One region of the Peptoniphilus sp. BV3AC2 genome, then DNA from elsewhere that is predicted to be linked to it. Evidence: riboswitches for the same ligand, from Rfam matches in the RefSeq annotation. Region 1 holds a riboswitch; the other holds the start of a gene.
What was found. A riboswitch is a leader RNA that binds a small molecule or an ion and turns the genes downstream of it on or off. The one in region 1 is predicted to bind thiamine pyrophosphate.
Positions count from the first base shown of each region.

Region 2: another riboswitch for thiamine pyrophosphate. It lies ahead of thiT (energy-coupled thiamine transporter ThiT); the one in region 1 lies ahead of thiC (phosphomethylpyrimidine synthase ThiC).

Region 1 is NZ_AWXD01000008.1:324,565-328,782, reverse strand. It holds gene HMPREF1252_RS03400 (helix-turn-helix transcriptional regulator) at 43-246, shown strand; gene HMPREF1252_RS03395 (hypothetical protein) at 256-678, shown strand; gene HMPREF1252_RS03390 (MerR family transcriptional regulator) at 798-1,637, shown strand; gene HMPREF1252_RS03385 (DUF3796 domain-containing protein) at 1,788-2,147, shown strand; gene HMPREF1252_RS03380 (helix-turn-helix transcriptional regulator) at 2,137-2,340, shown strand; TPP riboswitch at 2,419-2,517, shown strand; gene thiC (phosphomethylpyrimidine synthase ThiC) at 2,547-3,863, shown strand; gene HMPREF1252_RS03370 (hypothetical protein) at 3,997-4,218, shown strand, end outside.
Region 2 is NZ_AWXD01000031.1:67,443-71,660, forward strand. It holds gene HMPREF1252_RS08010 (LCP family protein) at 23-1,018, opposite strand; gene HMPREF1252_RS08015 (hypothetical protein) at 1,240-1,482, shown strand; TPP riboswitch at 1,483-1,578, shown strand; gene thiT (energy-coupled thiamine transporter ThiT) at 1,593-2,123, shown strand; gene HMPREF1252_RS08025 (AAA family ATPase) at 2,229-2,855, opposite strand; gene radA (DNA repair protein RadA) at 3,101-4,218, opposite strand, start outside.

The DNA of each region.
Region 1 (4,218 bases):
TGAAAATTTCAAAACAAATTGCTTAAGAAGTAAGGTGATTTAGTGGAAGTAGTAATTGAAAATAAAATTGCACAGTTTCGAAAAGAAAAGGGACTTTCCCAACACAAATTGGCGGAAGCGGTGGGACTTAAGAGGAGATCCATCATGGCATACGAAAGTAATACCATCAGCCCGACACTGGAAACTGCGTACAAAATCTGCAAAGTTTTGGGAAAAGATATGACGGAAGTCTTCATATTTAAATAGGAGGTTAAAATGGGACTATTATTTAATACATCAGAAGAAATAACTGACAAGGTACTTGAAACATTTGACGATAAAGAAAATTACCTAGTGGTATTTAAACACAATGATACAAAGACGGATCTCTTTAAGTGGCTTGCAATAGGAGGTCTATACTATACAATGGATTCAAGCAGAAGCTTCATTTTAAATTTCAGTCACAGAGGAATCTATGAAGTGGAAATCAGCAACAACATGAAAAAGAATTTTCTAATCATGCCATGGAATGAAATCAGCTCCTTTGAAGTAGTAAAAAAGAATAAAAAGGCAATCATAACCTTGGTCCATGTAGGCAAGAAGGTTTCCTACGAAGTACCATTTACCGGCAAAATCGCAAAGGGAAACGAAGAAAGATTTGCAAAGCTCGAAGAAAAAGAATGGAACAGAATCGAATAAGGGTGGAAGTCTTATATAATCAATGAAAAATTCGGCTCTTAGGAAATCCTAAGATTATTTAAAATATCACTTGACCTGCACCTTGGGGGCGGTGTTACTCTCTAATAAAGGAGGGAATTATGCTTAGAAATGAAGTTCAAAACAAGACGGGGCTTACTAGGAAGGCGATTGAATACTACGAAGAAAAAGGGATCATAGATCCAGTTCGTCTTGAAAATGGTTATAGGGATTACAGCGAGAAGGATGTGGAGATTTTAGAAAAGGTGGCTCTCTTCACAAAGCTTGGGTTAAATCTAAAAGAGATAAGGGAGATTATTTTCGGTGACGGGACTCTTTCTTCTGTGCTTAGAACCAAGCAGTATGAGCTTAGCGTTGAGGAAAAGAAAAAGGAAATTCTTGAAATGATTGTCAAAGGCGCAGATAAAAGCACAATTGATGAGAAGGTAAAGAATTTGGAAATGACAGACACCATTTATAAAAAACTTGTAAATGTGTTTCCGGGTTACTATGGACAGATGTTTTTCTCCGCATACAGACCATTTTTAAATGAGCCTTTAGAGGAAGATGGAAGAGATGCTTTTGAAAAATTCGTAGAGTACTTGGACTCTTTGCCAGAGTTTAATCTTACAGATGAAGAAAAAGAATACTTGGATAAAATATCCACTGGATTTGATATGGAAACTTTGGAAGAGATAAATAAATCTAAAATAGATGCGGTAAGTAATTCCAAAGAATGGATCGAAGAAAATAGAGAGTTCCTAGATGAGTACGAAAAATATAAGAATAGCGACGAATACAAAAATAGCGAGGTTAAAAAACTTCAGGATAAACTAACTAAGTACATGGCGGACAATAATTATTATGAAGTTGCTATCCCACTTATTCGAAAATTCAGCCCAAGTTACGACGAATATTACAGAAAGCTTATAAAAGCAAACGAAGATTATTTGAATAGATAAAATAAAAAAGAGGTTTGGAAATATTATTTTGCAAATCTCTTTTTTTCTATTATAAAAATTCTTAAAAATCTAAAAAAATATTGAAAGATAATTATTTATGTGGTATATTTATAACATAAAGATAGAAATATATCACAAAGGAGTATTTTTATGAAAAGAAAAATAAATTTTCTAGGGTTTTTATCATTGGTTTCAATGGTTGCTCTTCTCGGTACAGTAACGGAAGAAAAAGGCTGGTATGGATTTTTGGGTTTTCTCTATTATTTAAGATATTTTTGGATTATTCCAGATGAATCCTTTAAAGAGTATGTAAAAAATTCAGCCACTCTAGCATTCTTTGTCCAAATATTTTCTATGGTTCTGCTTTTAACCATTCTGGGGCTTTTGAAGAATGAAAATTATATTCAATTTGCATTTGGAATTGCTTTTAGTTTAGGAGTATTTGTATTTACAATATCAATTGTAGTAGCAGAGTGGAAGGAAACGCAAGGTATCTTAAATGATAAGTAATAGAATCAAAGAATTTAGAGCAAGGAATAACATGAGCCAGGAAGATTTGGCGAACGCGGTCGGAGTGAGAAGAGAGACCATAGGAAATTTGGAAAATGGTAGGTACAATCCTTCTCTAGTACTGGCGTGGAACATAGCAAAGGTCTTTGGTGTAACTATCGAAGAAATATTTACTATTTATAATGATGATTAAATTTAATTAGTTTTAAAAGAGGTTTGGAAATATTATTTTGCCAAATCTCTTTTTTATATTTATAATAATAATTGTAAATTAATAATCTATGGGAGCTATGTGCTGAGAGGAAGTTAGACTTCGACCATTTTTACCTGCAGGATAATGCCTGCGTGGGATGAGGCATGTTATTCTCCTATAAATTTTTTAGGAGGTTTTTTTAATTTATGAAGTATAAGACACAGATGGAAGCTGCAAAACATGGTTTTGTAACTGAAGAGATGAAGATCGTTGCGAAGAAAGAAAATGTCAGCGAAGAATTTCTTTTAGAGAAGATTGCAAAAGGTGAAATTGTCATTCCTAGAAATAGAAATCACAAATCTATCTCTCCAGAAGGAATAGGCACTGGACTTAAGACTAAGATCAATGTTAATCTTGGGATTTCTAAGGATCTAAACGACCTTGACCTTGAAATGCAAAAGGTGGATATGGCGCTTAAGATGGGTGCGGAATCCATAATGGACCTATCCAATTACGGAAAGACTCAAGAATTTAGAAAGAGACTTATCGAAAAATCTACTGCAATGGTGGGAACAGTTCCTATGTATGATGCGGTTGGATTCTTGGATAAGGGACTTAGTTTTATAAAGGCAGAAGAATTCTTAGATGTAGTTAGAAACCATGCAGAAAACGGAGTAGACTTCGTGACTATTCACTGTGGAATAAACAGAGCAAACTCAGAAATTTTCATGAGAAATAGAAGAGTTAACGAAATAGTATCCCGTGGTGGATCACTTCTATTTGGTTGGATGAAGATGAACGACAGAGAAAATCCATTCTACGAATACTACGATGAACTTTTGGAAATCTTGAGAGAATACGACGTTACACTATCCCTTGGAGATTCTCTAAGACCAGGCGGAATCCATGATGCGACAGACCCTTCACAGATTGCAGAGCTTATAACTCTAGGTGAACTTACCAAGAGAGCTTGGGAAAAAGATGTACAAGTCATCATCGAAGGACCGGGACACGTGCCAATAGACGATATAGAAATGAATATGAGACTCGAAAAGAAACTCTGCCACAATGCACCATTCTATGTATTAGGACCACTAGTTACAGACATCGCACCTGGATATGACCACATCACCAGTGCCATAGGAGGAGCAATAGCAGCAAGCTACGGAGCAGACTTCTTATGCTATGTAACACCGGCAGAACACTTAAGACTACCAGATGTAAACGACGTAAAAGAAGGAATAATCGCAGCTAAGATTGCAGCGCACGCAGGAGATATCGCAAAACTTAAATCTGCAAGAGAAATCGACCTTGAAATGAGTAAGAGAAGACAGAAACTCGACTGGGAAGGTATGTTTGAACTTGCAATAGATCCAGAAAAATGCAGAGAATACAGAGCATCATCAACACCAGAAGAAGAAGGCACCTGCACCATGTGCGGAAGCATGTGTTCAATGAAAAATATGAATTTAATCCTTGAAGGAAAAGATATAATTATAAACCCTATGGAATCAAACAAATAACAGAAATAAAAATCAAGTACAGATAGCCTTGCTAAAAATAATTAGCAGGGCTATTATTTATTTAAAGATATTAAAAAACCTAGCCCTTCGATTATCTAAGGACTAAGATAATATGAAAATCTAAGGAGAAAATATGAAGATAGAAGACTTTACAGAAAGAGAACAAACTCAAATAAAAAATGGACTTTCCACCGCAGAAATCACAGATAAAGAAGCAAAAGACAAGATTCTGGCACTACTACCAGAAGGATGGATAAAGAAGATTCCGTTCTTTGTAAGAAAACACGCCACCACCAAGACCATCGAAAGAATTGCAAGAGACTATCCAAAGCTCTTTGAAGTGGCGAAGATGCCT
Region 2 (4,218 bases), on a different contig from region 1:
TTAAAAAATATTTATATTAAATTTAATTACCTACGGTTATGCTTTCCATTTCTTGTGTCCTATCAGGCATCACAAAATTAAATGGAAACTCGTGAAGTTTTTTAATTGCTTGGGTCTTGTATAGATCTATAACATCTACCTCAACACCGCTTTGAGTCTTCTTAACGAAGTCACCTGTTATTTTATCCATTCTAATATCGGTGCTATTTAATTTAAGTCCCCAGGTTGCAAGATACGCAATATCACCGTAAGTTAAATCTGTTTCCACATTGTTAACAGCCATTTCCAAAAGTTTTGGAACTAATAGAATGGTGCTTGGAGATTTTAACTCCTTGAATATTTGCATAAGGAAACCTTGTTGAGCATCTATTCTTCCAAGGTCAGAATCCCTATAAGCCTTTCTTGCTCTTAAATAAGCAACAGTTTCTCTACCATTTAAGTGGTTTGTACCCCTCTTTAAATCAATCTTAAGAGGCGGATAGATCCAGTTGTCTTCGTACTTGTAATCAGGTCTATTCCACTCGATATCCACTCCACCTAGTGCATCTACAAGTTGTTCGATGATATCATACTTAACTACCACATAGTGATCAATGTATGTGTCAAGTAAATTTTCAATCGTATCTACAGCTAGAGGAACATCTCCAAGTACGTATGCATCATTTATCTTTCTCTCGCCATGACCTTTTATCTTAACCCATGAATCTCTTGGTATGGATAAAACTTGTACCTTGTTTTCAATAGCGTCAATAGAGATAAGCATTATTGTATCAGATTGACCTCTCTCTTTTGACTCTGGATTTGCAAGAGTAGAAGTACTTGTTGCTCCAAGTAAGAGTATGTTTATCCTCTTTTTATTGTCGAAAATATTTTTTTGTTTTTCTTTTTCTTCCGTCTGCCTTTTAAGTTTATCCACGCCTATCTTGGCAATTCCAGGCTTAGTTGCATATAAAAATATTAGTAATCCTGACAATGACAGCACTACTAAAACAAAGAAAACTTTTATAAGTTTCTTCATCAGTCACCTCTTTATAATAATTTTCACATCTGTGAATATTTTTCAAATTATTTATGTAATTATTACCTAAGTCTTTATTTTAACACATGAGCTGCTATTTTTCAAAATTTATAAGATTATAAATAAAACCCCTCACTGTACATAAATAATTTTTAGTGTTATCATAGAATCTAGTGAATTAATTTAATATTTTTTATCACTTATAAAATATAGAGGAAAAAATGAAGACACTTTTTATCTCAGGTCTTTGCCCTTATTGCCCACCTGCAGTTGAGTACGCAAAGAAACTAAATGAAGAAGTTAGAATTGTAGATATTACAAGTTCTATTAAAAATTTAAAAGAATTTTTAAAATATAGAGATTCTGATCCATATTTTGATAAGTTCAAGAAAAATAACCAAATTGGAATACCTACTTTTATGGATGGAGATGGAGAACATTTCTATTCCATAAGTGAGTATTAAATATATTTTAAGGGGAGCCATCGCTGAGAGGGATTTAATTCCGACCCTAGAGCTGATCCGGGTAATGCCGGCGTAGCGAACAGGTCCCCTCTTAATAAGAGGAGGAAAAAATGAAAAGATCAAATTTATTAAGAATCGTTGAAGGTGGAATCTTCATCGCACTAAGTATCGTCCTAGATTATATTAAAATCTGGAGGATGCCACAAGGCGGTTCAGTTACCGCACTTGCAATGTTACCTCTTATTCTCTATTCACAAAAATGGGGATTTAAGAACGGACTTCTAGCAAGTACAACTTTTGGAGTTCTAAAATTCTTACTAAGTGGAGGATTTTCTCTACATCCACTATCTATAATCTTTGATTACTTAGTTGGATTTGGAGTTTTAGGATTCGCAGGTGCTATAAGAGGAGATAGAATAAAAGCCACAATGGGTGCTGCTCTTGCAATTTTCTTAAGATTTATTTCTGTATTTATCTCAGGAGCGTTCGTTTGGTATATCTACGCACCAGAAGGAATGAATCCATACTATTATTCATTCATCTACAACATAACCTACATGGGTCCAGAACTAGTGCTTACATGTGCAGTACTAGCAATCATCTACCCAAAATTTGAAAAATTTTTAAAAGCTAAAAATTAAATTTTTAATTATAATTTAATATTTTTTAAAGTTTTAAAACAAGAAAATCCCCTTATTATTTTAAGGGGACTTTTTATTTATTCAGAAAATGTATTTCTAATCTATTTAATAATTATTTTTTAGACTTATGATTATGTTTACTATTTCATCCACAGAAAACTTAGAGGTGTTGATTGTGAAGTCATATTCTGATGCTTGTCCAAAGTTACCCTTTGTAAATCTTTCGTAGTGATTAATACGCCTCATATCCATCTTCTTAATCTTACTGGTGGCTCTTTCTTCATCATAGCTCATCTGATCCATAATATTTTTTACTCTATCATCAAAGTCTGCCGCTATAAATATATTAAGTGGTTTGTAATCTCTAAGTACATATCCTGCGCATTTGCCTAGGATAATAGCATTTCTACTCTTTGCAATATCTCTTATGGTTTTCGCTTCTGCCAAAAATCTTGCGTCAGAGATCATCATGTCTTCTTCTGAATAGGAATCATTCTCCCTATATAGATCATAGACAGTTCCTTTTAAAAATGAATCGTCCTTGGACACAGAACTTAAATCTACCTGAGTTTCCAAAGTCTTAAGCTCAATTATATTTTCATCAAAATATTCTGCTTCAAGTCTAGTTGCAAGTTTCTGGGCAATTAAATCACCCTTGGATCCGTACTGTCTATCTATGGTTATAAGTGTATTTGATTTTTTATTTGATAAATTAAAAATTTTTTTAAACATAATCTTCTCCTATAAGTATGGTACTACTTTAGCACAAATATATGAAAATAAAGTTAATAATATTAGAATAATTATTCAAAGTCAATGAATTTTCTAGATTTCTTATAAAGTTTGTTTAAATATTTTATTCTTTGCCAAGTTCATACTTCTTTTATTTTCATTATAACATATTGAAAGTACTCTATTATTTAAGAAATTTTAAAAAAATTTTTAATTGCAATATAAAAACCAAGGTTGCCCTTGGTTTACTCTTCTATTGAATGTTTCAAAACTTCCATTATGTGATTTAATTTTACTAAATCTTTCGATTCTTGTTTAATATTTTTCGGAACGTAGATATGTTTAAATCCCATGCGTCTTGCTTCGGAGATTCTTACATCTATGGACGGACAAACTTTTAGTTCTCCAGTAAGTCCTACGTCTGCAATAAAAACGCTTGATGCTTTTACTGGCTTACCTACAAGACTTGAATAGATGCTTACAATAACCGATAAATTGGATGCGGTATCTTGAAGTTTTATCCCGCCTGTAGTTTTAACAACCACGTTTTTATCCATCATTGGAACTTCTCCTCTCTCTTCAAGGATTGATATTAGTGTAAAAAGTTGTTCCTTTCTAAGATGTTCTGAAACTCTCGACGGATATGGCATAAATGATTTTGAAACCAATGATTCCACTTCGAGTATGATTGGTCTTGTCCCTTCCCTCGTTACAGATAATGCTGAGCCAGGGACATTTTTTCCATTTTCTCTCTCCGTCATGAAGTATTCTGAAGGATTGTCGATAGAGGTGAGACCTTTTTCATCCATTTTGAAAAATCCCATCTCTCCTGTGCTTCCATATCTATTCTTAGTTGTGGAAAGTATCCTTAACTCTTCATAGGTTTCTCCAGATAATAAAAGCACTGTGTCCACCGCGTGTTCTAGAGATCTCACTCCCGCAAGTGAATCTTCCTTCGTCATCTGTCCTACGATAAACACTGCCCTTGGTCTCGTTTCATTCTTCGCCATATTCATTAATATGTGGATGGATTCCATTATCTGCGTCGGTGAACCTGCTCTCGATTCGATATTTGGGATGATAAAAGTCTGTATTGAATCCACAATTACAAAGTCGCAGTCCAAACTCTCCACTTCATCCAGCACATCCACAAGGTTATTAGTTGAAATTACAAAGAGATTATCAGAAATATTTTCTACGATTCTCTTAGCCCTCTGTCTTATTTGACTTGCCGATTCTTCTCCAGATGCATAGAGCACTTTTTTTCCTTTTGAAGCCAAAATATTTGAAACTTGAAGAAGAAGGGTTGACTTACCTGCTCCTGGTCTTGCAGTTAAAATGGTGAGGGAATCTTTTAAAATTC